3 regions of the Streptomyces durmitorensis genome follow, and region 1 is predicted to be linked to each of the others. Evidence: riboswitches for the same ligand, from Rfam matches in the RefSeq annotation. Region 1 holds a riboswitch; each other region holds the start of a gene.
What was found. Region 1 has a riboswitch for cobalamin ahead of M4V62_RS30025 (ABC transporter substrate-binding protein). Riboswitches for the same ligand answer to the same signal wherever they lie in the genome.
Positions count from the first base shown of each region.

Region 2: another riboswitch for cobalamin. It lies ahead of M4V62_RS15460 (ribonucleoside-diphosphate reductase subunit alpha); the one in region 1 lies ahead of M4V62_RS30025 (ABC transporter substrate-binding protein).
Region 3: another riboswitch for cobalamin. It lies ahead of M4V62_RS32190 (cobalamin biosynthesis protein); the one in region 1 lies ahead of M4V62_RS30025 (ABC transporter substrate-binding protein).

Region 1 is NZ_CP097289.1:6,732,475-6,742,869, forward strand. It holds gene M4V62_RS29990 (arsenate reductase family protein) at 1-65, opposite strand, end outside; gene M4V62_RS29995 (hypothetical protein) at 209-514, shown strand; gene M4V62_RS30000 (alpha/beta hydrolase family protein) at 584-1,504, shown strand; gene M4V62_RS30005 (DUF2252 domain-containing protein) at 1,634-3,004, shown strand; gene M4V62_RS30010 (HAD family hydrolase) at 3,020-4,162, opposite strand; gene M4V62_RS30015 (AraC family transcriptional regulator) at 4,358-5,224, shown strand; gene M4V62_RS30020 (VOC family protein) at 5,230-5,679, shown strand; cobalamin riboswitch at 5,687-5,872, shown strand; gene M4V62_RS30025 (ABC transporter substrate-binding protein) at 5,939-7,009, shown strand; gene M4V62_RS30030 (FecCD family ABC transporter permease) at 7,006-8,037, shown strand; gene M4V62_RS30035 (ABC transporter ATP-binding protein) at 8,034-8,843, shown strand; gene M4V62_RS30040 (MBL fold metallo-hydrolase) at 8,846-9,649, opposite strand; gene M4V62_RS30045 (CGNR zinc finger domain-containing protein) at 9,822-10,395, shown strand, end outside.
Region 2 is NZ_CP097289.1:3,483,354-3,493,748, reverse strand. It holds gene M4V62_RS15475 (bifunctional albaflavenone monooxygenase/terpene synthase) at 1-1,137, shown strand, start outside; gene M4V62_RS15470 (helix-turn-helix domain-containing protein) at 1,091-2,107, opposite strand; gene M4V62_RS15465 (ribonucleotide-diphosphate reductase subunit beta) at 2,351-3,373, opposite strand; gene M4V62_RS15460 (ribonucleoside-diphosphate reductase subunit alpha) at 3,373-5,781, opposite strand; cobalamin riboswitch at 5,917-6,040, opposite strand; gene mctP (monocarboxylate uptake permease MctP) at 6,169-7,818, opposite strand; gene M4V62_RS15450 (DUF3311 domain-containing protein) at 7,815-8,084, opposite strand; gene M4V62_RS15445 (YbdD/YjiX family protein) at 8,206-8,403, opposite strand; gene M4V62_RS15440 (carbon starvation CstA family protein) at 8,400-10,395, opposite strand, start outside.
Region 3 is NZ_CP097289.1:7,208,196-7,218,590, forward strand. It holds gene cobO (cob(I)yrinic acid a,c-diamide adenosyltransferase) at 1-565, opposite strand, end outside; gene M4V62_RS32180 (putative cobaltochelatase) at 565-2,631, opposite strand; gene M4V62_RS32185 (cobyric acid synthase) at 2,683-4,191, opposite strand; gene M4V62_RS32190 (cobalamin biosynthesis protein) at 4,188-5,129, opposite strand; cobalamin riboswitch at 5,235-5,368, opposite strand; gene M4V62_RS32195 (DUF397 domain-containing protein) at 5,606-5,869, shown strand; gene M4V62_RS32200 (hypothetical protein) at 5,866-6,180, shown strand; gene M4V62_RS32205 (hypothetical protein) at 6,107-6,652, opposite strand; gene M4V62_RS32210 (helix-turn-helix domain-containing protein) at 6,697-7,551, opposite strand; gene M4V62_RS32215 (hypothetical protein) at 7,778-8,023, opposite strand; gene M4V62_RS32220 (inorganic phosphate transporter) at 8,036-9,310, opposite strand; gene M4V62_RS32225 (lysozyme) at 9,502-10,242, opposite strand.

The DNA.
Region 1 (10,395 bases):
TCCGCGTCGAGCAGCGTGAGTGCGCCGCGGCACTTCGAACAGGCGGGATTGATCCAGATCTCCATGCCGCACACGCTACCCGCGACCCATCCGTCACACCGCCTCAAAGGCCGTCTGGCCAGCGGCGATTGTCAGTGCCCGGCGGTAGAATTGAAGCAATGTTCGAGGGTTCCCGACGGGGGTTCCTGATCGCGACAGGAGGATGCCTGTGCCCGCTGCCGCACTCACATCTAAGTCGAAGCGCAACGCTTCCCGGCCCGTGTTCATCGACCCGACGTACGCACCACTGGAGAAGCGACCGCTCCCCGCGGGACGGCCGCGCGAGTGGTACATCACGCACAACCGGCGCCTGAAGGCCATGCGCCTGGCGATAGCCCTGCTCGACTCGGGCGTCTATCTGGCGAACCAGGCCAACAACATCAGGATCCGGAGCATGGCGGAGGAGGTGGGAATCCACCCGCCGTCGGACATCACCTGCCACATGGTGCGCGCCCTGATGCGGTACAGCCGCTGAACTTCCGCGCGGACGCGTACGGGTGGGGGCCGGCGGTCCCCGCCCGTACGCGTGGTTCATGCTGGCCGCATGACTCAGCCGGAAACCGCGCCCGCCCAGCAGGAGCCAGCAGGCGAGCTGCCGCTGCTCGTCACCGCTCAACTCCCGGACGGGGCGCGGTTTCCCGTCCGCGGCCTGCGCGGGAGCGGGGCCACGTCCCACCCCGCGCCGGCCGTCCTGATCCTGCCCGCCATGGGCACCCCGGCCCGCTACTACCGCGCGTTCGCACGCCAGTTGCACGCCGAGGGGCTCACCGCCCTGACCGTGGACATGCGGGGGCAGGGGGAGAGCACCCCGCGGGTCACGGACGCGGACGCCGTCGACCACGGCTACCGCACGATCGTCGAGCAGGACCTCGTGGCGGTCATCGAGGCGATACGGACCGAACTGGGCCCGGAGCCCGCCCTGTACCTCCTCGGTCACAGCATGGGCGGCCAACTGGGGCTCGTGCACGCCGCGTTGGGGATCGGCCCCGGAGTCGACGGAGTCGCCCTCGTCGCCTCGGGCTCCGTCTGGTTCCGCGCGTACGGTCCCCTGCGCGGGCCCCTGCTGCTGATCGGCGAGCTGTTCGCCGCGGCGGCGTCGACCCTGCTCGGCCGGTGGCCAGGGGTCAGGTTCGGCTTCGGCGGCAACCAGACCAAGGGGGTCATTCGCGACTGGGCACGCCAGGGGCGCACGGGCCGCTACTCGTCCCCGGGCTCCCCGCACGACTACGAGGCGGCCCTGCGCACCCTCGGCCTGCCCGTCCTCGCGGTCTCCGTGGACGGCGACACCTGGGCCCCCGCACCCGCTCTCGACCACCTCGTCGGCAAGGTGCCGGGCGCCCGCGTCACGCGCGTCCAGTACTCCACCCAGGAGGCGGGCGGCCGTCTGGACCACTTCGCGTGGACCCGGGCGGGCGGGGCGCTCGCCAAGAAGGTGGCGGCGTGGGCGGTCGCGGGCGGAAGCTGAGGTCCCGACACACGTGCGGGGACAGTTCACCCGTTCGGCGTACCCGGCATGCGTACGCGCCCGTGGCGGCATTGGCTGCTCCTGACGGGAGGCTGTAGCGGGGCTGCCGACGGAGAGGGGAGCGGGGCGATGACCACTCCGGACGAGCGTGCCCGGCAGGGCAAGGCTGCCCGCAAGCGCGCCTCCCGCTCCTCGCACGGGGCCTGGATACCCTCCGCCGACCGCGCCGACCCGGTGGCCGTCCTGGAGCGGCAGGGCGCGGGCCGCGTACAGGAGCTGCTGCCCATCCGGTACTCCCGCATGGCCGCGTCCCCGTTCTCCTTCCTGCGGGGCGCCGCCGCCGTCATGGCGGGGGACCTCGCCGTCCAGTGGAACACCGGGCTCACCGTCCAACTCTGCGGCGACGCGCACCTGTTGAACTTCGGCCTGTACGCATCACCGGAACGCGCCCTGCTCTTCGACCTCAACGACTTCGACGAGACCTGCCCCGGCCCCTTCGAGTGGGACGTCAAACGCCTGGCCGCGAGCATCGCCGTCGCATCCCGCGACAACGGCCACCCGGAGCGCGGAGGACGCGAGGCGTGCCTCGCTGCGGTGGCGGCGTACCGCACGTCGATGCGGCGTCTGGCGAGGCTCGGCGAACTGGCGGTCTGGTACGAACGGACCGACGCACAGGCCCTGTTGCCCCTCATCCGCTCCACCCGCCACCGCAAGCGCGTGGCGAGCACCCTGGACCGGGCCCGCCGCCGCACGAGTCTCCAGGCGCTCGGCAAACTGACGGAAGAGGTCGAGGGAGCGGCGGGAGGGCGCCGCATCATCCACGACCCGCCACTCATTCAACCGGCCGGCCCCACCGAACTCGCGGCCGTGCGCAAGATCTTCGGCGACTACCGCTCCACGCTCTCCGAGGAGCGCCGGCTCCTCCTCGACCGCTACCACTTCGTGGACGCGGCGCGGAAAGTGGTGGGCGTGGGCAGCGTCGGCACCCGCTGCTTCATCGTGCTCCTCGCCGGGCGCGACGCCGACGACCCGCTCTTCCTGCAGATCAAGGAGGCGGTCCGCTCGGTCCTGGAGGAGCACCTCCCCGCGGGTCCGTACGTCCACCCCGGGCACCGCGTGGTCGCGGGCCAGCGCCTCCTCCAGGCGGCGAGCGACATCTTCCTCGGCTGGATGACGGGCCCCCAGGGCCGCGCCTTCTACTGGCGTCAGCTGCGCGACATGAAGGGCTCGGCGGACGTCGAGGCCATGTCCGCAGCGGAGCTGCGCTCCTACGCCGGGCTCTGCGGCACGGCCCTGGCCCGCGCCCACGCACGCTCCGGCGACCGCATCGCCATAGCCGCCTACTTGGGCGCGTCCGACACGTTCGACCGCGCCCTTGCGGACTTCGCGCTGCGCTACGCCGCACAGAACGCCCAGGACCACGCGGCCCTGACCGACGCCATCGCCTCGGGCCTGGTGAACGCCGCAGGCCCGGACGCCGCCGGCGGCGTCCGGGCCTGATCCGAACGAGAGACCCTAGCGGATCTCGTCCGGGACCACCGTCAGCCACCGCTTGTCGGCGGTCACCTTCTGGCCGAGCTCCCGCTGCCGGTCGGCGTTCTTCTTCTTCATGCCGTCCAGCTGCTTCATGTAGTCGTCCTTGCGGTTGACCCAGACCCGCGCCCCGCCGTGCTCCACGTCCGCGGAGTGGAACAGCATCGGGCCGTCGCTCGCCGGGGTGTCGCCCGCCACCAGGACGGGCTTCTTCCACTCGTCGATGTACGTGTTGATGGCCGCGGGCTTGCCCTGGAACCAGGTCATCGGCGCCCACAGGTTCGGCGTCAGCTCACGCCCCGCGAGCTTCTTCTCGTCGAAGCGGCCCTCCGCGATCTCCTTGCGGGAGCTGGTGACCTCGCCGGTCTTGCGGTCCTTGAGCTGCAGGCCGACGCCGATGACGTTCTCGGGCTTCACGTCGTAGCCGTACTTCGGGTCGGACAGGACCATCCGCACCAGGTCCTCGCTGGCCGCGCTGACGACGTAGACCTCGATGCCGTGCTTCCGCAGCGACTTGTGGAGCTCCTGCATGCCGGTGAAGAACTCGGGGGTCTTGACCTCGGTCTTCGTCAGCTTCCCGTCCTCGTAGTACTCGGCGGGGATGGGCTTGTCGTGGGCCAGGAGCTCGTCGACGTACCCCTTGAGCTCCTTCAGCGTGAAGCCGGAGAAGATCTGCGCGGCCCACGGGTAGCAGACCTGGTCGTCGACCTCGCAGAGCCGGTTGTAGTAGCTGTAGAGGCTCTCCTTGTGCTTCGCCGTGTCCTTGAAGGGGATGATCTTCAGCGACGGGTCCATCGACTTGCGGGTCAGCACCCCCTTCATCTCCAGGAAGGGCAGGAGGGACTCCTCCAGGTCGTTGCGGTAGGTCGTGTTGTCCGCGTCGAAGACGGCGTACGCGCCCTTGTCCTCGTTCTTCGCGATGACCTTGCCCAGCTTCTTCGCGACCGGCTCGGGCCAGTGCGCCAGCTCGGTCGCGATCTTCGCCGAGGACTTCGCGGTCTTCGCTGAGGCGTCCGCCGCCGTCGCGTCCGTGCTGGGCCACAGCGCCGTCCCCGCGAGGACGGCCGCGGTGAGCGCGCCCGCCGTGCCGAGTACGGCCAGCTTGCCCTTTGCCTTTACTGCCATGCTTTTGTGCCCCCTGAGAGCGGTCTGCGCCCCGTCCGGAGCGGCGGGTCATCGTATGAGGTCGGGCGGCGGATTCCCATGATCGACATCACCGGACGCGGCGGGCATGGGAAGCGCGCCCGCGGGTAGTCGCGTCGGACGCCCGTCAGGCGTGAGGGCCTGCTCCGGAGCCGCGCCCATCGCATACTGGAAGGCATGGAGACCGTCTCCCGGGAGTTCGTGCGGGCCGCTCCGCGGCTCGACGGCATGGTGGTGTCCGCCGTCGGCTACCGCACGGCGGGGGAGAACCCCGGATTCCACCGCGGCCTGCCGTCCCCGTATCTGACGCTGATCTTCTCGCTGGACGGCCCCGTCGTCACCGGCGAGAGCCCCGAGCAGGCGGGCGGCCCCGACGCGTCCCGCACCGACATCGTCGTCGGCGGCCTGCACCAGTCCCCGGCGTACGTGGTGCGGCCCGAGCACGAGGCGGGCATCCAGCTCGCCGTGCACCCGCTCGCCGCCCGCGCCCTGTTCGGTGTACCGGCGGCCGAACTGGCCGACGACCTGGTGACGTCCGGCGCCGACGTGATGGGGCGCCGCGCCGCCGACGTACGGGAGCTGCTGTGCGAGCAGGGCGGCTGGGAGGAGCGATTCGCCTCCCTGTCCGCCTACTTGAGGCAGCGCGTGGCCGCCGAGGACACCGCCGGATCCGTACGCCCGGAGGTCGCGGAGGCCTGGGCCTGGCTGGCCCGGCACCGGGGCGTGGGCACCCTGCGCGGTCTCTCCCGGCACGTCGCGCTCAGCGAACGCCGCCTCACCACGCTCTTCCGCGCGGAGACGGGCCTGAGCCCCAAGCAGGCGGGACGCCTGATGCGCTTCCAGCGCGCCCGCGGCGCCGTCGCACGCTCGGTGGCGGCCGGCGTCGCTCCCGATCTGGCCCGCGTCGCCGCCGACTGCGGCTACTACGACCACTCCCACCTGGTGCGGGACTTCCGGCAGTACACCGGGGTGAGCCCCAGCGGCTGGCTGGCCGAAGAGTGCCGGAATATCCAAGCCGGGAGCTATGGCGGGGGCGAAGAGTAGGACCCATGAACACCACCGAGAAGCAGCAGCAGTCCCCTCCCGCCTCCGCCGGGCGCGCCCCCGCCGTCTGGCCCACGCTCCAGGCCCATGACGCCCCGGCCCTGATCGACTTCCTGGTCGGCACGGTCGGCTTCCTGCGCACCGCCGTCTACGAGGACGGCGACCGCGTGGCGCACGCCGAGCTCGACTGGCCCGAGGGCGGCGCGATCATGCTCGGCTCGTACGACGAGAAGTCCGAGGCCTGGTGCCTGAAGCCGGGCACGTTCGGGGCGTACGTCGTCACCGACCATGTGGACGACCTCTACCGGCGGCTCACCGTCGCCGGGGTCGAGATCATCCGTGAGATCGAGGACCAGCCGTACGGCAGCAGGGAGTTCGCGATCGCCGACCCCGAGGGCAACAAGTGGTCCTTCGGCACCTATCGCGGGGCGCCCAGGCCCGACAAATCGACCTGACCTCGCGTGATAGCTTGCGAACGCCAGTCAACCCACACCAGGGCCAGGGAATCCGGTGCGAATCCGGAACTGACGCGCAGCGGTGAGGGGGAACGGGCGGGGCCACGGCCACTGGGCGTCCACGGACGCCTGGGAAGGCGCCCCGCCCGGATGATCCCCGAGTCCGAAGACCTGCTGGCACCTTCGCTCGCGCACCGAGCGGCGGAGGTGACGAAGCAGGCCAGGCTCCGCGTATGAGCCGTGAGACTCAAGGGATCGTGTGTCCTCCACAGCCCGTCGTGTACGTATATCCGGCTTTCTCGCCACAGCCCTGGCCCTCACCCTGAGCGCCTGCGGCTCGCCGGGCGGCTCCTCGGACTCCGCCGGCTCCTCGGATTCCTCGGCCGAGAAGGCCGGTGGCTACCCGCTCACCCTCACCTCCTGCGGCAAGAAGGCGGAGATCAAGGCGCCGCCGCAGCGGGCGGTCTCCCTCGATCAGGGCTCCACCGAGATCCTGCTCTCGCTCGGCCTCGCGGACCGCATGGCAGGCACCGGCACCTGGACGGACCCGGTTCTGGGGGGCCTGGAGAAGGACAACGCCAAGGTCGAGCGGCTCGCCGACAGCTACCCCTCCTTCGAGAAGGTCCTCGCCGAGGAACCGGACTTCGTCACCGCCTCCTTCCTGGCGACGGTCAGCAAGGGCGGCGTCGCCGACCGCGCCAAGTTCGCCGAACTCGGCGTACCCGCCTATGTCTCGCCCTCCGACTGCGCGGGCAAGGACAACAGCGGCGACGGCGACGGCCGCCGCGACAAGACGCTGACCATGGACACGGTGTACGGCGAGATACGGGACCTGGCCGAGGCCTTCGGGGTCGAGAAGCGCGGCGAACGCCTGATCACGGAGCTCAAGGGCCGGGTGGCGAAGGCCAAGAAGACCATCAAGGTGAGTGAGGCGTCCGACACGACGCTCCTCTACTGGTTCGCCAACTCCGACGCGCCCTACATGGCGGGCTGCTGCGGCGCGCCGGGCATCATCACCCGCGAACTGGGCGTGAAGAACGTCTTCGACGACACCCGCGAGGAGTGGCCCCAGATCAACTGGGAGACGGTGGCCGACCGCGACCCGGACGTCCTGGTCATCGGCGACCTCACGCGCAAGTCGCAGACGGCCGAGAGCGCGAAGAAGAAGATCGAGTTCCTGGAGTCCAACCCGGTCACCAAGAACCTGACCGCCGTGAAGAAGAAGCGGTACGTGCTCCTGAGCGGCCAGGCCATGAACCCGACGATCCGCACGGTGGACGGCGTGGAGCAAGTCGCCGACGCCTTGCGCGAGTTCGGGCTCGCCAAGTGACGGGAGCCCTCACGGGCGGCCTACGGCAGACCCTGCTCTGGACGGCCGGCGTCGCCGCCCTCGCCCTCTCCGTGGCGGTGGCCGTCACCATCGGCCCCGCGGACATCTCCGTACCGGACGTGTGGTCGGCGGTGGCTGCGCACCTCGGCTGGGGCGAGGCCACGCTCACGCCCATCCGGGACGGCATCGTCTGGAACCTGCGCATGCCGCGCACGCTCCTCGCGGCGGTCTGCGGCGCCGGCCTCGCGGTCTGCGGAACGGTCCTCCAGTCCCTCCTGCGCAACCCGCTCGCCGACCCCTTCGTGCTCGGTGTCTCCTCGGGGGCTTCCACGGGCGCCGTCGCGATCGTCGTCCTGGGGGTCGGCGGGGGAGTGGTGTCGATCTCGGCGGGCGCCTTCGTGGGGGCCGTGTTCTCCTTCGCCCTCGTCCTGCTGCTCAGCCACACCCTGGGCGGGAGCGCCGACCGGCTGGTCCTGTCCGGGGTGGCGGCGATGCAGCTCTTCTCCGCGCTCACCTCGTTCGTGATTCTCACGGCGGGCGACGCGGAGACGACGCGCGGCGTCCTGTTCTGGCTGCTCGGCTCGTTGAGCGGGGTGGGCTGGACGGACGTGTGGATGTGCGGGGCGGTGCTCCTCGTGTCCCTCGCCATCTGCCTGGCGCACGCCCGCACCCTGGACGCGTTCGTGTTCGGCCAGGACGCGGCGGCGACGCTGGGGGTCCGTGTCGCCCGTACCCGGCTGATCCTGCTCTCCGTCACGGCCCTGCTCACGGCGGCCCTGGTCAGCAGCGCGGGCGCCATCGGCTTCGTGGGCCTGGTCCTGCCGCACGCGGCCCGCGCCCTGGTCGGCTCCGGGCACGCGAGGCTGCTTCCGGTCACGGCGCTCGCGGGCGCGGTGTTCCTGGTGTGGGTGGACACGCTGGCCCGTACGGTCCTCGACCCGCAGGAGGTGCCGGTGGGTGTGGTGACGTCCCTGATCGGCGTCCCGGCGTTCGTCCTGGTCCTCTACCGCACCCGGAAGACGACATGACTTCACGCTCGGACAGCACGCACACTCCTGCCGAACCCGGCCTGCGCGCCGACCGGGTGACCAGAGAGGCCGGCGGCCGCCTCATCGTCGACGGAGTGACCCTGGCCCCGCCCCCCGGAGCCACGGTCGGCCTCCTCGGCCCGAACGGCTCGGGCAAGTCCACGCTCCTGCGCATCCTGGCGGGCGTCCTGGCCCCCGCATCGGGAGTGGTCACCCTGGACGGCCGACCGCTGCGGGACGTGGGCCGCCGCACGGTGGCACGCCGGGTGGCGGTGGTGGACCAGGACGCCACCACGCAGGTCGAGCTGTCGGTGGAGGAGGTCGTACGCCTGGGCCGCATCCCGCACCGCAGGGCGTGGTCGCCCGCCACGCCCCAGGACGACGAGGCGGTGCGCGAGGCCCTGACCCGCACCGGTCTCGCCGACCGGTCGGGCCAGTCCTGGCACACACTCTCCGGCGGTGAACGCCAACGGGTCCAGATAGCAAGGGCGTTGGCCCAGACCCCCCGGGAGCTCCTCCTGGACGAACCGACCAACCACCTGGACATCCAGCACCAGTTGGACCTCCTGTCCCTGGTGGCGGACCTCCCCCTGACGAGCGTCATCGCCCTGCACGACCTGAACCTGGCGGCGATGTTCTGCGACCACGTACTGGTCCTGCGCGAGGGAGTGGCGTACGCGGCGGGCACGCCGGGCGAGGTGATCACGGAGGAGCTGATCGCGAAGGTGTACGGGGTGAGGGCGGTGGTGACGACGGCGGACGACGGCCCGCAGCCGCGCCCGTCGATCCGCTTCCTACGCGCCTGAGTTCATGCCAGACGCAGACGGTCGGCGAGACCGGCGGCGGCGAAGGCGGACACCAGCTCGTCCCGCCCCTCGGTGAAGTGGGCCCAGCTGTCGAAGTGGACGGGGACGACCCGGCGCGCCCCGAGGATCCTCGTGGCCTCGGCTGCCTGGGCGCTGTCGAGGACGATCGGCGCGCCGTCGAACAGGACGGGGAAGCGGGGAGCACCGGCGAAGAGGACGGCGGTGTCCACCGGGCCGAACCGTGCGGCGGTCTCCTCGACCGCGCCGAGTGAGGCGTTGTCGCCGCTGACGTAGACCGTGGGCAGGCCGTCGCCGGTCAGGACGAAGCCGACGACCTCACCGGCGATCGGTTCGACGTCCTCGCGCCTGCCGGGACCGTGGACGGCGGGCACGCCCGTCACGGTGACCTGTCCGCCGCCGGGCCTCTCCAGCTCGACGGACTCCCAGTCGCCGAGTCCCTTCACCTTGGTGCCCAGGCTCTCGCGCAGGCGGCGCCCGCCGCCGGGAGTGGTGAGGGTGAGCGGTATGCCGGCGAGCAGGGCCCGGCCCGAGGTGTCGAGGTTGTCGGGGTGTTCGTCGTGCGAGAGCAGGACCACGTCGACGGGGCCTAGGTCGTCGGGGGAGCCCGCGGCGGGCGCGGTCTTGGTGAGGGCGGGGCCGGCGGGGGCGGGGTAGTCGCCGGGTGCGTCGAAGGTGGGGTCGGTGAGGAATCTCAGACCGCCGTACTCGAAGAGGGCGGTCGGGCCGCCGAAGACGCGTACGGGGATCTGCTGGTCGGTCGTGCCGGTCGTGCCGGAAGCAGCCATGAAAGAAACACACACCTCACGGATGGGGACCTCACGAATGAGGCCTCACGAATGAGGGCCTCACGGATGGGGCCTCACGGATGGGGCCTCACGGATGGGGACCTCACGGATAGGAGACTTTCTATCCGTGATGAACCGTAGCTGTTTCTCACGGATGAAGGCAAGGCGTACCATGAGGCTCGTGAAGGAGACCGTAGAAACCGCGACCGCCGAACCGGCACCGCCGCCCGCGCCGGGCGCGGAGCAGTACGTGGCACTCGACTTTGCGAACAGCGCCCTCGCCCTGCCCGGCGGCCAGTTCACCGACCTCCTCGGCACCCCGGCGGACGCGAACCGGTGGCTTACCGAACGCGACCTGGCCCCGGCCGACGCGGGCCTCCAGGAGATGTGCACGGCACAGCTGCGGACCCTGCGGGAACAGATCAGGTCCCTCCTGGCAGCGCGGCTCGCGGGCTGCGCACCCCCGGCGAGCGCGCTGTCCGCCTTGAACGAAGCCCTGACCAGAGCGCCCGCGGCCTCCCTGCTGCACTGGGACCCCGCCCGCGGCCTGTACCGCGCGGCATCCCACCCCACGACCCAGATCGTCGAACACGCCCTGGCAGCGCTGGCCGCCGACACCGCGGACCTCCTGACGGCCCCGGAAGCGGACCGCCTCACGGCCTGCGGCTCCCCACCCTGCAACCGCTACTTGCTCCGCCACGGCCGCCGCCACTGGTGCTCGACCCGCTGCGGAGGCCGGGCCCGCG
Region 2 (10,395 bases), 3.2 Mb from region 1:
CCCGACTACATCGTCGGAGGGCCGCTCTGGGACACGCTGGAAGTCCTCCTCGGCAAGGGCGTGGCGACCAGCAACGGCAAGCTGCACCGGCGGCAGAGGCGCATGATGCAGCCCGCGTTCCGGCCCGAGCGCATCGCCGACTACGCCAAGGTGATGGAGGAGGAGGCCCGCGCCACGGCCGCGCGCTGGCAGCCGGGCGACACGGTCGACGTCGGCGCGGAGATGTTCCGCGCGGCCGTGCGCATCGTGTCCCGCTCGCTCCTGGAGGTCGACGCGATCGGCGAGAAGGCGGACCGCATCGCCGAGGCGCTGCACACCGTCTTCGAGGGGCTCTACCGGAGGATGGTCCTCTCGGTCGGGCCGCTGTACCGCGTGCCGACCCAGGGCAACCGCCGCTTCCAGAACGCGCTCGCCGATCTGCACGCGGTGGTCGACGAGATCGTCGCCGCGGGCAGGGCGGCGGATGCGAGCCAGGACGATCTGCTGTCCGAAATGCTGCGGGCGCGCGACGAGTCGGGGCAGCCGCTCAGCGACCAGGAGATCCACGACCACGTGATCTCGCTTGTCGTGGCGGGCGCCGAGAATATCGCGTCGACCCTGGCATGGACGTTCCATCTGCTGGCCGAACACCCCGAGCAGGAAAGGCGATTGGTTGAAGAGGTAAATTCCGTCGCGCAGGGCCGGGAGATCACATTCGCCGACCTCAAGGACCTGCCGCACACCCGAAATGTGGTCACCGAGGCCATGCGTATACAGCCCGCCGCCTGGATATTCACGCGCCGATCGGTGGGAGAAACCAACCTGGGCGGCTACCGCATTCCGGCCAACGCCGACATCGTCTACAGCGTGTACGCGATGCAGCGCGATCCGCGTTCCTTCGAGCAGCACCTGCGGTTCGACCCGGACCGCTGGAATCCGGAACGTGCTTCGGACGTACCGGAGTTCGCGATGATGCCGTTCGGCACCGGTAACCGCAAGTGCCCGGGCGACCACTTCAGCCTGGCCGAACTCGCCATCATCCTGGCGACGGTGGCCCCGAAGTGGCACCTGGCGCCGGTCCCGGAGACCGACGCCGACACGAAGATCGGCATCACGCTGCAGCCGAAGAAGCTCGTCCTTCGGGTCGAGAAGCGCTGACGGCGGGGCCGCGGAACGTGCGGCGGTAGGCGTTCGGTGTGGTGCCGAGCGCCCGCAGGAACTGGTGACGCATCGCCGCGGCGTTGCCGAAACCGGCACGCCCGGCGATGGCGTCCACCGTCTCGTCCGACCCTTCGAGCAACTCCTGCGCCAGGAGCACCCGTTGGCGCAGGAGCCAGCGGTAGGGCGTGGTGCCGGTCTCCTGCTGGAAGCGGCGCGCGAAGGTGCGCGGCGACATGTGCGCGCGCTCGGCGAGCTTCTCGACGGTGATGTCCGTGTCCAGATGGCGCTCCATCCAGGCGAGCACCCCGCCCACGGTGTCGCAGGCCGTGCGCGGCAGCGGGCGCGCCACGAACTGGGCCTGGCCGCCGTCGCGGTGGGGCGGTACGACCATGCGCCGGGCGATGGCGTTGGCGACCTCGGTGCCGTGTGCCTGGCGCACGATGTGCAGACAGGCGTCGATGCCGGCGGCGGTGCCCGCCGATGTGATCACCGGGCTCTCGTCCACGTACAGGACGTCGGGCTCGACGCGGGCGCGCGGATAGCGCACCGCGAGCTCCGTGGCGTGCTGCCAGTGCACGGCGCAGCGGCGGCCGTCGAGCAGGCCCGCGGCGCCGAGCACGAAGACGCCGGAGCAGACGGAGAGGACGCGGGCACCGCGGTCCACCGCGCGGCGCAGGGCGGCGAGCAGGTCCTCGGGGTAGTCGCGGTCCACGAACGACTGGCCCGCGGGCACGGCGATGAGATCGGCCTCTTCGAGCCGGTCGATGCCGTACGGAGTGGTGATCGTGAACCCCGCGTGATTGCTCAGGGGTCCGCTCTCACCGGCGACCACCGCGAAGTCGTACACGGGAAGGCCCTCGTCGCTCCGGTCGAGGCCGAACACCTCGCAGACCACGCCGAGTTCGAAGGGATTCACGCCGTCGAGCAGTACGGCGGCCACGTTCTTCAGAGTGTCTGCCTTCAGCATGTCCGCCAGTGTGCCGCAGGACTGGCAGTAAGTCGATGGTGTGTGGCAGTCCTGCCACTGACGCCACCGTCCGGCGCGCAGGACAGTGAGGACATGAACGCATTCCTGGATTACGCGACCGTCCTGACCGTCCTCCTCCTGCTGGCCGCACCCTCGCTCGTCGGGTACGTCCACGACCGCCGGATCGACCGCGAGCTGCGCGAGGCCCCCCGTTCCCCGCGCAGCTCACGGCAGTCGGACGGCCTAGAACTCGTCGTCGAAGGAGACCGAACCCTCGACCGCGACCTGGTAGGCCGAAGGACGCCGCTCGAAGAAGTTGGTCAGCTCCTGGACACCCTGGAGCTCCATGAACGAGAACGGGTTTGACGAGCCGTAGACCGGCGCGAAGCCCAGGCGCTGGAGCCGCTGGTCGGCGACGCACTGCAGGTATTCGCGCATGGAGTCGGTGTTCATGCCGGGCAGGCCCTCACCGCACAGGTCGCGCGCGAACTGCAGCTCGGCCTCGACGGCCTCCTTGAGCATGTCCGTGACCTGCGTCTGCAGCGCGTCGTCGAAGAGCTCGGGCTCCTCCTTGCGGACGGTGTCGACGACGTCGAAGGCGAAGCTCATGTGCATCGTCTCGTCGCGGAAGACCCAGTTCGTGCCGGTCGCCAGGCCGTGCAGCAGACCGCGCGAGCGGAACCAGTAGACGTAGGCGAAGGCACCGTAGAAGAAGAGCCCCTCGATGCACGCGGCGAAGCAGATCAGGTTCAGCAGGAAGCGGCGCCGGTCGGCCTTGGACTCCAGGCGGTCCATCTTCTCGACGGAGTCCATCCACCGGAAGCAGAACTCGGCCTTCTCGCGGATGGAGGGGATCTCCTCGACCGCGTCGAACGCGGCGGCGCGGTCGTCCGGGTCGGGCAGATAGGTGTCGAGCAGCGTCAGATAGAACTGGACGTGCACGGCCTCCTCGAAGAGCTGGCGGCTCAAGTAGAGCCGTGCCTCGGGGGAGTTGATGTGCTTGTAGAGCGTGAGCACGAGGTTGTTGGAGACGATCGAGTCGCCGGTCGCGAAGAACGCGACCAGACGGCCGATCATGTGCTGCTCGCCGGGCGAGAGCTTGGCGAGGTCGGCGACGTCCGAGTGGAGGTCGACCTCCTCGACGGTCCAGGTGTTCTTGATCGCGTCCCGGTAGCGCTCGTAGAAGTCCGGGTAGCGCATGGGACGCAGGGTCAGCTCGAAGCCCGGGTCGAGGAGGTTCTTCTCGGCGTTGGTGGTGGAGCTCATTACTGGCAGGCCTCGCAGGACTCGGGGTTTTCCAGGGAGCAGGCGACGGCCTCTTCGGCCGATGCCTGCGCAGGTACGGGGGCGGGGGTGGGCTCGGCGGCCTCGGTGCGGCCGGCCGCCGCGCGGGCGATCCGGGTCGCGGGGCGCGAGCGCAGGTAGTACGTGGTCTTCAGACCCTGCTGCCAGGCGTACGCGTACATCGAGGAGAGCTTGCCGATGGTCGGCGTCTCCAGGAACAGGTTCAGGGACTGCGCCTGGTCCAGGAACGGCGTGCGCGCGGCGGCCATGTCGATCAGGCCGCGCTGCGGGATCTCCCACGCGGTGCGGTAGAGCTCGCGCACCTCGGCGGGGATCCAGCTGAAGCCCTGCACCGAGCCGTTGGCCTCGCGCAGCGCCTCACGGGTCTGCGCGTCCCAGACGCCGAGCCGCTTGAGCTCCTGCACCAAGTAGGCGTTGACCTGGAGGAATTCACCGCTCAGCGTCTCGCGCTTGAACAGGTTGGAGACCTGCGGCTCGATGCACTCGTACACGCCCGCGATGGACGCGATCGTGGCGGTCGGCGCGATCGCCAGGAGGAGCGAGTTGCGCATGCCGGTCACGGCGATGCGTTCCCGCAGCGCGGCCCAGCGCTCCGGCCAGGCCGGCTCGACGCCGTAGTGGTCGGGGTGCAGGACACCGCGCGCGGTGCGGGTCTTCTCCCAGGCGGGGAGCGGACCGTTGCGCTCTGCCAGGTCGGCGGACGCCTCGTACGCGGCGAGCATGATCCGCTCGGCGATGCGCGTCGAGAGGGCGCGCGCCGCGGGGGAGTCGAAGGGCAGCTTCAGCTGGAAGAAGACGTCCTGAAGCCCCATGGCGCCCAGGCCCACCGGACGCCACCTGGCGTTGGAGCGTCCGGCCTGCTCGGTCGGGTAGAAGTTGATGTCGACGACGCGGTCGAGGAACGTGACGGCGGTACGGACGGTCTCGTCGAGCCGCTCCCAGTCGATGTCACCGGCGGCGGTGTCCACGAAGGCGCCGAGGTTCACCGAACCGAGGTTGCAGACGGCCGTCTCCCCGTCGTCCGTCACCTCCAGGATCTCCGTGCAGAGGTTGGAGGAGTGGACCGTGTGGCCGGGCTCCGCCGTCTGGTTGGCGGTGCGGTTGGCGGCGTCCTTGAACGTCATCCAGCCGTTGCCGGTCTGCGCGAGAGTGCGCATCATGCGGCCGTACAGGTCACGGGCCGGGATGGTCTTGCGGGCGAGCCCGTCCGCCTCGGCCTTGCGGTAGGCGGCGTCGAACTCGTCGCCCCACAGGTCGACCAGCTCGGGCACGTCGGCCGGCGAGAACAGCGACCAGTCCTGGCTCGCGGCGACCCGGCGCATGAACTCGTCCGGGATCCAGTGCGCGAGGTTGAGGTTGTGCGTGCGCCGCTGGTCCTCACCCGTGTTGTCGCGCAGCTCCAGGAACTCCTCGATGTCGGAGTGCCACGTCTCCAGGTAGACCGCGGCGGCGCCCTTGCGGCGGCCGCCCTGGTTCACGGCGGCGACGGAGGCGTCCAGGGTCTTGAGGAACGGGACGATGCCGTTGGAGTGGCCGTTCGTGCCGCGGATCAGTGAACCGCGGGCGCGGATGCGGGAGTACGAGAGGCCGATGCCGCCCGCGTGCTTGGAGAGGCGGGCGACCTGGTGGTAGCGGTCGTAGATGGAGTCCAGCTCGTCCAGCGGGGAGTCGAGGAGGTAGCAGGAGGACATCTGCGGGTGGCGGGTGCCGGAGTTGAAGAGCGTCGGCGAGGACGGCAGGTAGTCCAGGCGGCTCATCAGGCGGTACAGGGCGGCGACTTCGTCCACCGAGCGCGTACTGCCGTCCTCTGCCAGGCCGCTCGCCACGCGCAGCATGAAGTGCTGCGGGGTCTCGATGACATGCCGGGTGATCGGGTGGCGCAGGAGATAGCGGCTGTGCAGGGTGCGCAGGCCGAAGTAGCCGAAGCGGAAGTCGGCGCCGTCCTGAAGCGCCGCCTCCACGAGAGTGTCGAGGTGCTCCGCGTGGTCGGTGACGAACGCGGCGGTGCGGTCCGCGATCAGGCCCTCGCGGTGCCCCACGGCGACCGAGTCCGAGAAGGAGCGCACGCCCTGCGACGCGGCCTCGTCACGGATGCTGAGGCTGAGCAGCCTGGCCGCGAGCTGCGAGTACGTCGGGTCCTCGGAGATGAGACCGGCTGCGGCCTCGGTAGCCAGCTCCCGCAGCTCCGCCAGATCCGCTCGGGCCGAACGCCCACGCAGCGCGGCGGCGGCGACGCGGCCGGGGTCGGCGTCGGGGAGGTCGACGGTGAGTTCGGTCAGGGTACGCAGCAGCGCGGTTCCTGGGCCGTCGGCGGTCTGCTGACCGTCGGTGGTCTGCGCTGACGCAGGTTCGGCTGGCGCGATGGTCACGTGGAGCACTCCCTCGCTCGGCTCAGAGCCTTGGGGAGGGGAAGGTGACGCACGGGCGCGCCCAGGGCAGGGCTGTGCTCCGCGTCCACCAGCCCATTCCACGAGGCCCGGACGTCGTTGGCACCCGGACCGGTCGGAACGGGTGCGCTGTCGACAGGTCTTCGGACTCGTGGGCACGACAAATGCGTACTCATACACCGTTGCGGGACAGTTCCGGACTTGCACCGGATTCCCCTGCGGCGACAGCGAGCACGAGCATACATCTTGTGCTGGCTCTGAGAAGCAGCCCCACATCTTGTGTCGGCACTGCGTACCACACACACAAGTGCGGGCCGCCGGATTCCTCCGGCGGCCCGCCTGGCGTGCTGATCGGTGTGGGGGAGAGGCTCAGTGCCCGGCAGGCGCCCCGGCCGTGGCCGGCGGCAGCTCCTCAACGACACCCGGGTCGCCCGCGTCCGCGGTGTAGTCCCCGGGAGAGGTCTCGTCGATGCCGTCAGGGGCCTTCATGGCGCGCAGGACGAAGGTCATGACCACGGTGACCACCACGTTCAGGACGAACGCCGTGAGGCCGATGTAGCCGATCTCGCCGATGCCGGGAATCTCGTCGGACGAGCCGCCGAAGTGCTTCTGCGTCGGCGAGGCGACGCCGTACGCGGCGACCGTGCCGTAGACCATGCCGACCGCCCAGCCCGCGAGCAGCGCCCAGCGGTGGAACCACCGTGTGAACAGGCCGCCGACCAGCGCGGGCATGGTCTGCAGGATCCAGATGCCGCCCAGGAGCTGGAAGTTGATCGCGACCGTCTTGTCCATGGTGAGGACGAAGGCGAGCGCGCCGACCTTCACCAGGAGCGAGACCAGCTTGGAGACCTTGGTCTCCTGCGCGGGTGTCGCGTCCGGCTTGATGAAGTCCTTGTAGATGTTCCTGGTGAAGAGATTCGCGGCCGCGATGGACATGATGGCGGCCGGCACGAGCGCGCCGATGCCGATCGCCGCGAACGCGACGCCGGTGAACCAGTCGGGGAACATCGTCTCGAACAGCTGCGGGATCGCCAGCTGCCCGTTCTCGACCTTGACCCCGGCCGCGATCGCCATGAAGCCGAGCAGCGCGAGCAGGCCCAGCATCAGCGAGTAGAGCGGCAGGATCGTGGTGTTGCGGCGGATCACGTTGCGGCTCTTGGAGGAGAGCGTCGCCGTGATCGAGTGCGGGTACATGAACAGCGCGAGCGCGGAGCCGAGCGCGAGCGTGGCGTAGGTCCACTGACCCGCGTGGCCCGGCGCGAGACCCGCGACGGGCTTGCCCGCCGCCTCGTTCGCCGACGAGAACTTGTCGTTCGCCGCCTGGAAGATCTCGTCGAAGCCGCCGAGCTTGATCGGGATGTAGATGATCGCGACGGCGATGACGAGGTAGATCAGGCCGTCCTTCACGAACGCGATCAGCGCGGGGGCGCGCAGACCCGACGAGTACGTGTACGCGGCGAGCACCGCGAACGCGATCAGGAGCGGCAGGTCCTTGATGAACCAGTTCGTGTCCGGACCGCCGCCGACGCCCATGACGTCGAGGACGGCCTGGATGCCGACCAGTTGGAGCGCGATGTACGGCATCGTGGCGAGGATGCCGGTGACCGCGACGGCAAGGGAGAGCCCCTTGGAGCCGAAGCGCCCGCGCACGAAGTCCGAGGTGGTCACGTATCCGTGCTTGTGCGACACCGACCACAGGCGCGGCAGGAAGGTGAAGATCAGCGGGTAGACGAGGATCGTGTACGGCACCGCGAAGAAGCCGGCCGCGCCCGCCGCGTAGATCGCCGCCGGGACGGCCACGAAGGTGTACGCGGTGTAGAGGTCGCCGCCGAGCAGGAACCACGTGACCCAGGTGCCGAACGAGCGGCCTCCCAGGCCCCATTCGTCCAGGCTCTCGGTCTCGGCCTTGCGCCAGCGCGCGGCCAGGAAGCCCATCGCCGTGACGGCGGCGAAGAAGAAGATGAAGACGGCGAGGGCGATGCCGTTGACGCCGCCCGTGTCCGCTGCGAGCTCGTTCATCGGGTCGCACCCCCCTGGGCCTGCTCGGCCTTGCGGGCGCGCTGGTCACGCTGCCACAGTTTGTACGCGATCATGGTGAGAGCGGTGGATATGAGCACCCACAGCATCTGGTACCAGTAGAAGAACGGGATGCCGATGAAGGTCGGTTCGACCTTCGCGTAGGAGCTCACCCAGAGCATCGCCACGAACGGCGCGACGAGGCAGAGGGCAATGACCACGCGGACCGGCGTGATCACCGGTCTGCTCACTTCAGGCGCATCTGACACTTCGCGGCTCCGCTCCCTCGCTTATCCCACCTTTAACGTGCGGGAAATCTAAGCGAGAGGATTGATCTATGGAACCCCCGTCCGGATACCGGACGGGCCGCGATGTCCTCGACATGCCTGCTCAGCAGCAGCGGAACCCCTGCCTGGGGTCTGACTCCTGTTGGTCCGTCCGCTTTCGCTCGAACTCCCTCCGGGACGGGACGGATGCCCCGGGATGCGTCTTCCGCGTGTGCGCGACATAACGGTCGTACGCGGACTCGTCGGTCAACTCCCGTGCGTACCATCGCACCCAGCGCAGTCCGCGAAGCACCCACGTCATGACGGGGCCTTCGCGTCGCTGGTGACCTTCGCTTCGGCCGCCGCCAGTTCCGCCTTCTCCTCCTGGGTCGGGATGAGCCCGGCCGGCGCGGTCAGCTTCGACTCGACGTACTCCGCCTCGCTCAGCTTGGACGACTGCGGGTTGCGGACGTGCTTCACGCAGATCCGGGCCGCGTCCGCGATCACGATGACGATGAGCAGGGCGAGCGTCGCCGAAAGGACGCCGTCCACCGTGGAGTTGGTGACGACGGTGTGCATGTCGTCCATGGACTTGGCGGGCGGCAGGATCTTCCCGTCGTCGATCGCGTCCTGGTAGATCGAACGCTGCTTGAAGAAGCCGACGCGCGGATCGCTGGAGAACACCTTCTGCCAGCTCGCGGTGAGCGTCACCGTGGCGTCCCAGGCGAGCGGAATGCCCGTGATCCAGGCCCACTTGAGGCGTCCGGACTTCACCAGGAGCGTCGTGCAGACGGCGAGCGCGACCGCGGCCAGGAGCTGGTTGGAGATGCCGAAGATCGGGAAGAGCTGGTTGATCCCGCCGAGCGGCTCGTGCACGCCCACCCACAGGAAGTAGCCCCACAGGCCGGTGACGACCGCACTCGTGATGATGAGTCCGGGCTTCCAACTGACCCTCTTGAAGGGCTTGTAGACGTTCCCGAGCATGTCCTGGAGCATGAAGCGGCCCACGCGCGTGCCCGCGTCGAGCGCGGTCAGGATGAACAGCGCCTCAAACATGATCGCGAAGTGGTACCAGAACGCCTTCATGGAGCCGCCGGTGACCTTCGAGAAGATCTCGGAGACACCGACCGCGAGCGTGGGCGCGCCACCGGTGCGCGAGAGCAGCGAGGACTCCTCGACGTTCTTGGCGGCCTGCGCCAGGTCTTCGGGGGAGATGGAGTACCCGAATCCGGCGACGGCCTGGGACGCGGCCTGGACGTTGTCCCCGATGACGCCCGCGGGCGCGTTCATCGCGAAGTACAGCCCGGGGTCGATGATGCTCGCCGCGATGAGCGCCATCACCGCGACCGCCGACTCCATCAGCATGGAGCCGTAGCCGATCATCCGGATCTGCGTCTCCTTCTGGACCATCTTCGGCGTCGTGCCCGAGGAGATCAGCGCGTGGAAGCCGGACAGGGCCCCGCAGGCGATGGTGATGAAGACGAACGGGAAGAGCGATCCCGCGAAGACGGGCCCGTCGCCGCGCGAGGCGAAGTCGGTCACCGGGTCCATCTTCAGCGTCGGCAGCGTGAAGACGACGCCGAGCGCGAGCAGCAGGATCGTGCCGATCTTCATGAAGGTGGAGAGATAGTCGCGCGGCGCGAGCAGCATCCACACCGGCAGGATCGATGCGATGAATCCGTACGCCACCAGCCAGATGACCAGTGTCGACGGCGCGAGCGTGAACGTATCCGCGAGGGACGACTCGGCGACCCATCGCCCGGCGACGAGTGCGAGCAGCAGCAGCGCGATCCCGATGAGGGAGACCTCGCTGACCCGCCCTGGCCGCAGGATCCGCAGGTAGAAGCCCATGAACAGCGCGATCGGAATGGTCATCGCGATGGAGAAGGTGCCCCACGGCGAGTCCGCGAGCGCGTTGACGATGACGAGCGCGAGCACCCCGAGCAGGATGATCATGATGGCGAAGGCGGCGAGCAGCGCCGCGGCCCCGCCGAAGGGACCGATCTCCTCGCGCGCCATCTGGCCGAGCGACTTGCCGTCACGCCGCGTGGAGAAGAAGAGGACGACCATGTCCTGCACGGCGCCCGCGAAGATCACGCCGACGATGATCCAGATCGTGCCCGGCAAGTACCCCATCTGCGCGGCCAGTACGGGCCCCACGAGCGGCCCCGCGCCCGCGATCGCCGCGAAGTGGTGGCCGAGCAGGACGCGGCGGTCGGTCGGGTGGTAGTCGATGCCGTTGTCCAGGCGCTCCGCGGGAGTGGCCCGGTTCTTGTCGACCTTCAGGACGCGATGGACGATGAACTTCGAGTAG
Region 3 (10,395 bases), 480 kb from region 1:
GGTGCTTGACCTTGGACATGTCGGTGACGAGATCGGCGAATTCGACCAGGGCCTCGGGTGCGTAGCGCCCGGTGATGACGACGTGCTGGTGCCCGGGACGATTCCGGAGAACCTCGACCACCTCGTCCACGTCGATCCACCCCCAGTGCAGGAGATAGGCGAACTCGTCGAGCACGTACAGCTGGTACGTCTCGGCGGCGAGGTCACGCTTGACCTGCTCCCACCCCTCGCGGGCCTTGTCCTCGTGGCTCGGCTCGCCCTCGGCGGGCGCGCGCTGGATCCACGACCAGCCCTCGCCCATCTTGTTCCAGGTGACGGACCCGCCCTCGTCGGACGCCCCGAGCACCTTGAGGGCGTTCTCCTCGCCGACCTTCCACTTCGCCGACTTCACGAACTGGAAGACCCCGATGGGCCACCCCTGATTCCACGCCCGCAGCGCCATCCCGAACGCGGCGGTGGACTTTCCCTTGCCGATCCCGGTGTGCACCATCACCAGCGGACGGTTGCGCCGCTGACGCGTGGTCAGCCCGTCGTCCGGCACCACGTTCGGCTGTCCCTGAGGCATCAGGCCACGCTCCTCATACGAGTTCCAGTTACGTCCTTGACGAGCCCGGCGATGGACTCCGCCCGCAGTTCGTCCAGCGTCACGACGGTCCCGCCGAGCTCGCCCGCGAGCTGCCCCGCGAGCCCGAGCCGCACGTGCCCCGACTCGCAGTCGACGACCACGGAAGCGATCCCCGCGGCCCCGAAGAGCCGCGCCGCACGCCCCGCCCTGGCCACCGGCTCCACGCCTCCCGTGGCCCGGCCGTCCGTGACGACCACGACCAGCGGACGCCGCGCCGGGTCCCGCAGCCGCTCGACCCGCAGCACGTCGTGCGCCTTGAGCAGCCCGGCGGCGACCGGCGTACGCCCGCCCGTGGGCAGCGTCTCCAGGCGAGCGGCGGCCGCGTCGACGGAAGAGGTGGGCGGCAGCGCCACCTCGGCGTCGGACCCCCGGAAGGTGACGAGCCCGACCTTGTCCCGCCGCTGGTAGGCGTCGAGCAGCAGCGAGAGCACTGCTCCCTTCACGGCGCTCATCCGCTGCCGCGCGGCCATGGACCCGGAGGCGTCCACGACGAAGAGCACGAGGTTGCCCTCACGCCCCTCGCGCGTCGCCTGCCGCAGATCGTCCCGCCGCACGACGAGCCCCCGCCCCGAGCGCCCGCGCGCCCGCTGGTGCGGGGCGGCCGCCTGCACGGTCGCCGCCAGGTGCAGCTTGGTGAGCGCCCCTTGCGGCCGCCGGGCCCCGGTGGTCCGCCCGTGCTCGGTCCGCGCCCGGGAGCGCCGCCCCGCGGCACCCTCGCCGAGGCCGGGCACGGTCAGCATCTTCGTGCGGAACGGCTCGGAGGCTTGCACGGGCTGCTGCTCACCGCCACCGGCCGGGGCCTGCGCGGGGACCTGGGCGGGGGAGGAGTCGTCGTCCTGCCCGGTCCGGCGGTCGTCGGCGGGCGCGTCGGAGGCGTCGGACGTGTCAGGGGTGTCCGGGGCGTCGGGGCCGCCCTGGGGCGGCTGCCCGCCCCCGCCGGGACCGTCGCCGTCGGGCTCGGGGTCGTCGTCCCCGTCGCCCCCGGTGTCACTGCCGTCACCGGCCTGCTCCAGCGTGTCGTCGAGCTTGTCCTCGTCGAGCCCCGGAGCGTCGAAGGGGTTGCGCCGACGCCGGTGCGGAAGGGCGAGGAGAGCGGCCTGGCGCACATCCTCGGCGAGCACGTCGCTGCGCCCCGCCCAGGCGGCGAGCGCCGTCGCGGTGCGCGCCATCACGATGTCCGCGCGCATCCCGTCGACCTCGAAGGCCGCGCAGGTGGCGGCGATCTGCCGCAACGCCCCGTCACCGAGCCGGACTTGGGGGAGCAGCGCGCGCGCCGCGACGATCCGCTCCCGCAGCGCGGTCTCGTCGTCGTGCCACCGCGCGGCGAAGCCTTCGGCGTCGTCGTCGTACGCGAGCCGCCGCCGTACGACCTCGACCCGCTGATCGGTCTCGCGGGACGCGGCGACCTCGACGGTCAGCCCGAACCGGTCGAGCAACTGCGGGCGCAGTTCGCCCTCTTCGGGGTTCATGGTGCCCACGAGCAGGAACCGCGCGGCGTGCCGCACGGACACGCCCTCACGCTCCACGTACGAGGCGCCCATGGCGGCGGCGTCGAGCAGCAGGTCGACCAAGTGGTCGTGCAGCAGGTTGACTTCGTCGACGTAGAGGATGCCGCGGTGGGCGTCGGCGAGCAGGCCGGGCTCGAAGGCCTTCACGCCCTCGGACAGCGCCCGCTCGATGTCGAGCGCACCGACCAGACGGTCCTCGGAGGCGCCGACGGGCAGCTCGACCATCCGCGCGTCGCGCACGGCGGCCCCGCCCGCGTCGTGCGGTCCGTCCGGGCAGGCCGGGTCGGGGGCGGCCGGATCGCAGGAGAAGCGGCACCCGGCGACGACGGGCACCTGCGGAAGAAGGGCGGAAAGGGCCCGCACGGCGGTGGACTTGGCGGTCCCCTTCTCCCCGCGCACGAGCACGCCGCCGACGGCGGGCGAGACGGCGTTGAGCAGCAGGGCGAGCCGCAGGTCGTCCTGCCCGACGAGAGCGGTGAACGGATAGGGGGTACTCACAAGGCCTCCATTACGTGATGCGGGGCGGGGCAGGGGACAGCGGCAGGAGGGTCATGAGGGTGCCCCCGGTGGGATGAAGGGGAGGCCGGGCGGGGCGCCGGTCTCGATCAGACGGAACAGGGCGTCGGTGTCCGCGTGTTCCTCGATCAGGTCACCGAGCAGGTCGAGCTGCTCCTCGCGTAGCGCGCCGAAGCTGGTGTCGGGCGCGGGCACGAAGCGGCGCCCGGCGGCCCGCGCGACCTCGGTGAGGAAGCGGCGCCGGAACGCGTCGCTCTCCAGCGACCCGTGCCAGTGCGTGCCCCACACCTCGCCGACCCGGCAGCCGTCCAAGAAGGGCTCTCCGCCCAGGACTTGGGCGACGCCGTGGTGGATCTCGTACCCCTCGACGGGTTCTCCGAGGGCCTCGCCGACCGGCCGCGCGAGGGTCTTCTCGCGCTCGAAGCGCACGCGCACGGGCAGCAGCCCGAGCCCGTCCACGGCTCCGGCCCGCGACTCGACGTCGTCCTCGATGTGCTCGCCGAGCACCTGGAAGCCACCGCAGATCCCGAGCACGGGACGCCCCTCGGCGGCGCGCCGCGCGATGGCGTCCGCGAGGCCGCGCTCGCGCAGCCACTGAAGGGCGCGCACCGTCCCGCGCGTCCCCGGCACGACCACCAGATCGGCGTCGACGAGCTCGTCGGCCCGGTCCACGAACCGCACGACGACGCCGGGTTCGGCGGCCAGCGCGTCCACGTCCGTGAAGTTCGACATCAGCGGCACGGCACAGACGGCGACCCGCAGCACGTCCTCGCCGACCGGGGGAGCGACGACGGACTCCCTGACGGCGCCCCGCAGGGACACCCGCAGGCCGTCCTCCTCGTCGATGCCGAGGCCGTGCTGGAACGGCAGCACACCGAACGTACGCCGTCCGGTGAGTTCGAGAAGCATGTCGAGCCCGGGTTCGAGCAGCGAGACGTCGCCCCGGAACTTGTTGACGAGATACCCGGCGACCAGCTCCTGGTCCTGGGCGCCGAGCAGCGCGGTCGTCCCGAAGAAGGAGGCGAAGACGCCACCGCGGTCGATGTCTCCCACCACGACCACGGGGAAGCGGGCGGCTCTCGCGATCCCCATGTTCACGATGTCCGTACGCCGCAGATTGATCTCGGCGGGGCTGCCCGCGCCTTCGCAGATCACGGCGTCATAGCTGCCCCGAAGTTCCTCCAGGCATCCCACGACGGTGGAGAGCAGCGCTTCCTGCCGCCCGCCGTGGTAGCCCCGCGCGGTCATCTCGCCCACGGGCTTGCCCATCAGGACGACCTGGCTGCTGCGGTCGCTGCCCGGCTTGAGCAGTACGGGGTTCATCAGCGCGCTCGGCTCGACCCGGGCGGCCTGTGCCTGCATGGCCTGGGCGCGCCCGATCTCGGCACCTTCGCGCGTGACGAAGGAGTTGAGGGACATGTTCTGTGCCTTGAAGGGTGCGACGGAGACCCCCTTGCGGGCCAGCCACCGGCAGATCCCGGCGGTGACGACGCTCTTGCCCGCATCGGACGTGGTCCCTGCGACGAGCAGTCCACCACTCATGAGGCCCTGCCTTTCCGTATCGTGCTCACGGCCGCGGCGACCCCCAGGGTCAGCAGCCCCACCCGCCGCGACAGCTTCACGGCCCGCTCGATGTCGGCGACTTCGACGCGACGCCCTTCCCCGTTCAGGACGGGCCGGTGCTCGACACGCCCCGCGTACGAGAGAGTCCCCCCGAGCCGCACGCCCAACGCCCCGGCGAAGGCGGCCTCGACGGGCCCCGCGTTGGGGCTCGGGTGCTTGGCGGCATCGTCACGCCAGGCCCGCAGCGCACCGCGCGGCGAGTCCCCGGCCGCGGCCGCGAGGACGGCGGTGAGCCGGGCACCCGGCCATCCCAGTACGTCGTCCAGGCGGGCACAAGCCCACCCGTAGCGCCGGTACTTCGCGGACTTGTGCCCGACCATGGCGTCCAGCGTGTTCACGGCCCGGAAGCCGACAAGCCCGGGGACCCCGCCCAGAGCCCCCCACACCAAGGCCCCCACCACCGCGTCGGAGGTGTTCTCGGCGACGGACTCGACCACGGCACGCGCGATGCCGTCGGCGTCCAGCGCCTGCGGATCGCGCCCGCACAGATGCGGCAGCCGCTCCCGTGCCACCTCGACGTCCCCGGCGGCGAGCGCCCCGCCGATGGCCCGCGCCTCACGTCCGAGGGAGGTCCCGCCGACCACGGCCCAGGTGCTGGCCGCGGTCAGCGCGACGGATGCGGCGCGGGAGTCACGTACGAGAGAGGAGACCAGGGCGGCGGCACCGGCCGCACCCCCGGCACACACCACGGCATGCAGGGCGCCCCACCCGCGGTGGTCACGCCACAGCACACGCTCGACGGCGCCGGCGGCCCGCCCGAACGCGGCGACCGGGTGCCCGCGACGAGGATCGCCGAGGAACAGATCACCGAGGAGGCCGGCGGCGGCGCCGTACGCGAAGTCGCGATCGGCACGCACCGGTTCAGCCGGCCGGTACGTGGAGGGGAACAGACAGGGGCACAGGAACCGGCAACGGGCGGCCGCGCATGGCGATATGTCCTCACTCAGGGTGTCCGCGCCCTGGTTCGACGTGACCGGCGGGGAGAGTTCCTGGCTTCCGAGGAGCCCGCTCCTCGATGACAGTGGCGGGACCGCGCCGGATTCGCACCGGCTTCCTCTCCTGCCGCCGTAATGGCTCCGGCAGTCCACCACGCCCGCGAACGCCCGTCAACTTGCCGTTGACCTGGGACGGGAGAGTGTGCCGAGGCACACATGGGGCCGGTTTTTCCCTAGGCCTGGAAATTGAACTTTCCTAGACTGGAACGCGACAACCGGAGAGCGGTCCACGAGTGATTCGGTCCGGGTCGTTACGTGGTGTGGTGGTTCTCGGCGGACCTCTCGGCCCTCCGAGATCACGGCGCTATCGTGCATCGGCGTGGGCGGAGCACGCCGACATGGACGCGCGTCGAGCGGCGCCGGCTCTCGGGCAGGGGGAGGTCGGCGTGGCCAAGGAGAAGTCGTCGGGACGGGTGTGGCGCAGGAGCAGTTTCAGCGGGTACTCCGGAGACTGCGTCGAAGTCGCCTTCGAGCGGGAGGCGGTGCTCGTCCGTGATTCGCAGAACCCGTCGGGGCCACGCGTCGTCTTCTCCGGCAAGCGCTGGCAGGCGTTCCTGAACGCTCTTGCCGGCGACGGGGGAGAGGGAGGGGGGACAGGATGACCGAGCATCATCTCGCCGAGGTGCGGCACCTGGTGAGAGGCGGGCACGGGGGGAAGCGCAAGGCATCGGGGATCGTCGTGGTCGTGGCGGGGTGCGTGCTGCTCGGCGCGGCCGCCACCCTGGTCGGTGCGGCGGCTTCGCTGCTGGTCGAGGGCGCGGCCGCCCGTCTTGCCGTCTGGGCCTTCGCGGCCATGGCGGCCGCTGTGTCCATGGGGCTCTGGTGGGGTTCGGCCGAGTTCAGGCAGGATCATCGGCCTCGGCCCTGGGCTCGGGACGCTGGGCAGGAACCACGGCACGGCGGTCGTCGCTGAGCGTGGGCGTCGCCCCTGTCTGCGAGATCAGGTGGGTGAGCTGGCGGCTCAGCGCGATCACGGGGGCCGAGAAGACGGCGATCACCGAGCCGACCGTCCAGAAGCCCGTCATGCCGACGGTGCCCAGGACGACGAGCACTCCGGTGAGCGTCAGCACCAGAACGAGTATGCAGCCGGTGCAGTAGACGATCCTGGTCGTGAACATCCGGAGGTTGTCGTCCGTGCGATGGCGGTCCAGCGTGTCCATCCGGTCCGTGCGGCCCTGGTTGGCCATCGCCTCGCGGACGAGCTGGTTGTAGGTGGGGCCGTCGTCCGGTGTCTGTCCGGGAGAGGCGCTGCCGGTGGCATCGGAGGCCGAGCCGGTGGAAGCCCCACCGGCACCTTGCGCACCACCCGAACCACCGCTTCGCCACGGCGCCTGCCCGATGGCCGTGAGGACCCCGTGCCACCACTCTCGCAACGCGGCTGGCATGTTGAGGCCTCCTCGCTCCTCACGGACTCCTTGGGCCCGAGAGGTCAGCTGCTGTCAATGCCGTCCCTGACCTGACGGATCAGGTCGAGGGCCTTCTCTCCGTCGTGCGCGGTCTCGCGGAGAGACTCGAAGCACTCCTGGTGACGCACGATCAGCTCGTGGTCGTCACGGATCGACTGGTTTCCCTGCGCTTCGAGGTAGAGCAGGTCCTCGTCGTCCAGGAAGCCGAGCAGGATGAAGCTGCTCAGGGTGGAGTAGTGGGCGCCCGCCGTGAACGGCAGCACCTGGAGGGAGACGTGCGGGCGCTCCGAGATGTCGATGAGGCGCTGCAGTTGGGCGCGCTGCACGCGTGGTCCGCCGACCTGCCGGTGCAGTGCGGCCTCGTCGACGACGAAGAACGTCCACGGCGGGTTCTCACCCTCCAGGGCGCGCTCCTGGCGCGCTGTCCGCAGCTCCACGATCTTCCGCGCCTGCCCCTCGTCCAGACGCGGGGTGAGGAGAGCCATCGCGTATTCGTCCGTCTGAAGAAGGCCGGGCACGATGATCGGGTTGTACGTGCGAAAGGATGCGGCGGCGCTCTCGTACCCCAAGTACTGACTGAACTGCGGTCCGATGACGTCGTTGTACTTGGCCCACCAGCTGGGCCCCTTGGAGCCGCGGGCGGCCGCTTCGAGCTCCGCGCCGAGTTCCTGGTCCGTCACGCCGTACTGCTGGAGGAGAGCGCGCAGATCGGTCACGGAGAGGCTGACCGTGCCCTGCTCGATCCTCATGATCTTGGACAGTGACCAGTCGAGGGCTTGGGCGGCTTGGCCCTGTGACTGCTCCGTGGCCTCTCGGGCCTTGCGGAGTGCGATGCGAAGCCTGCGGCGATTCAGGCTCGGGTCGACATCCCTCGACATGGTGGCTCCTCGCTGTCGTGATGGCTGCTGATTCAATGACATAGGGCAGAGAGCCATATGTGCAGCCGACGCTAGCAGACAGCTGAGTAGCAGTATGCCATATGTCACTTCGCCGCATCGCATGCCCTCGTTCGTGTGAATGAGGGGGTGTGCGGACACGTAAAAGCCGGGTGGGACGCACCCATGAGGTGCGTCCCACCCGGCTCTTGTGAGGCCGTGGTCGTCGTCAGGCGACGATCAGGTAGATCCCGTACGCCACAGCCGCCGCGCAGAGTGCGAAGCACACGTACGCGCCCGTGCGTGCCGCCACGGGAGGGCCGCCGGCGGAGGCGGAGGAGGTGGCGCCGGATGTCGCCGCCGCCTCACGCTTGGAGAGGCCGACGATGCCGAGGGTGAAGAGGCCCACCAGGGCCACCGTCACGCCGAGGCTGACTCCGAATACGGAGCCGAGAGCTGCCCAGTCGATGTTCATGGTCAGTTGTCCTTACACCGTGGCGGGCCGGGCGGGGTCCGCCACGGTGCCGGTCGGGGCCGGGATGGTGGCCTTGACGAGGTCGACGTCCGAGGCCGTCACGGCCGAACCGGTGGGCGGCGGGGTGACGGCGGCCATCGCGGTGGTCACGACACCGGCGGGCTCGGCTTCCGAGGCGCCGCGGATCTCGTCGTCGGCCACGTTCGTGTGGTCGACGGCGTTGCGCCGGGACAGCACCCAGATGACGGCGGAGCCGCCGATGAGGAGCGCGGCGGTCGCCGCGACGCCCCAGGGGCCCTGCTTGGTGAGGAACTCCGCGCCCGCGCCGACCAGACCGGCGGCCGGGAGCGTCAGGCCCCACGCGACGAACATGCGGGTCGCCGTGGACCAGCGGACCACGCCGCCCTTGCGGCCGAGGCCCGCGCCCATCACGGCGCCCGAGCAGACCTGGGTGGTGGAGAGCGAGAAGCCGATGTGCGAGGAGGCGAGGATCGCGGTCGCGGCGCTGGTCTGGGCGGCGAAGCCCTGCTGCGGCGCGAGGTCCGTGAGGCCCTTGCCCATGGTGCGGATGATGCGCCAGCCGCCGAGGTAGGTGCCGAGCGCGATGGCGACACCGGCCGAGACGATGACCCACATCGGGGGGTTGGCACCCGGGTTCAGGACGCCGCCGGTGATCAGGGCCAGCGTGATGATGCCCATGGTCTTCTGCGCGTCGTTCGTGCCGTGTGCGAGCGAGACGAGCCCCGCGGAGGCGATCTGACCGGTGCGGTAGCCCTTGGCGGTCGCCTTGGTGTCGGTGTTGCGCCCGATGCGGTACGTCAGGCGCGTGGCCAGCGTCGCGGCGATGCCGGCCACGAGGGGCGCGGCGATCGCGGGGATCAGGATCTTGGTGACGACGGTGCCGCCGTCGATCGACGACCAGCCCATCGACATGACCGCGGCGCCGATGAGGCCACCGAAGAGTGCGTGGGAGGAACTGGAGGGCAGGCCCACCAGCCAGGTCAGGAGATTCCAGAGGATCGCGCCGACCAGGGCCGCGAAGATCACCTCTGTCTTCAGTCCGTCCTCGTTGACGATCCCGCCGGAGATCGTCTTGGCGACCTCGACAGACAGGAAGGCGCCGACGAGATTCAGCACGGCGGACATGGCCACCGCCGTCTTGGGCTTGAGAGCGCCAGTCGAGATGGTGGTCGCCATCGCGTTGGCCGTGTCGTGGAAACCGTTCGTGAAGTCGAACACGAGAGCGGTAACGATCACGATCCCGAGGAGAAGCGTGATGTGTTCCATTTACCCAGGCTTCTGTTGGACGTCAGTGGCAAGTGGAACGTAGGCAACCAGGGTGAACGGAAAGTGAACTGGGTCGGGCCGTGCGGTGACCCGATCCGGGGCACCGCCGCTCCGGTTCCGTCATGGCCCTGACGGAGATCGACCGGAGGGGCGGTGCGAGGCCCGGAATCCGGGCTTCCAAGGGTGCCCGACTACCCCCGGGCGAAGCTCTTCAGCTGGTTCAGCGAGCCGCTGAAGAGATTCTGATCACCCGGCAGTCCGCCGCTGTTGGCGTACTGCCAGATCGTCAGGTACGACCACCCCTTGGGCAGCGCCCCCGGCGTCGACGACCAGCGCGCGAGCCACAGCGCGTGATTCGACCCGAAGGCGCGGCTGCCGCCCGTGCAGTCGTTCCACCACTTGGTGGTCGTGTAGATCACGGGGCGCCGCCCCGTCTGCCGTTTGACCTCGTCGCTGAAGGACTTGATCCAGTTGACCATGCCGGTCCTGCTGACGCCGTAGCACTTCCGTGAGCTGTACGGATTGTGCTCGATGTCCAGCGCGGGCGGCAGCGTCCAGCCGTCCGCCCGCCACCGTCCGCCGTGGTTCATGAAGTACGCGGCCTGCTTCTTGCCGGACGACTTGCCCGGCACGGCGAAGTGGTACGCGCCGCGGATGATGCCCGCGCTGCGGGAGCCGTTGTACTGCTGGGCGAAGTGGGGATTGCGGTACGTGTGGGACTCGGTGGCCTTGACGTAGACGAAGCGCGCGCCCTTGCTCTTCGCCTTCTGCCAGTCGACGTTCTTCTGGTGCGACGAGACGTCGTGTCCCCTCGGCTGGCCCGCCGCCGAAACCGGAATCTCGGAGAGGGCGGCTCCCGCCAGGACCAGAGTCGCTGCTGAGGCCGCGATGACGTGAGCGCGGCGACGGGATGTTCTGTGGTCACGAGCCATATTTCCCCCCGGATGGCGATGTGCGGGACAAATCCCCCGGAGGGTATTGGAAGATCGTTGAATGCCGGTCGACCGCCAGCCATTCGGGGGTGGGGGTGTTTTGCAGCCCTTCACGGCCCTGCGGACTCCACGCCGGACTCCACGCCGACTCCA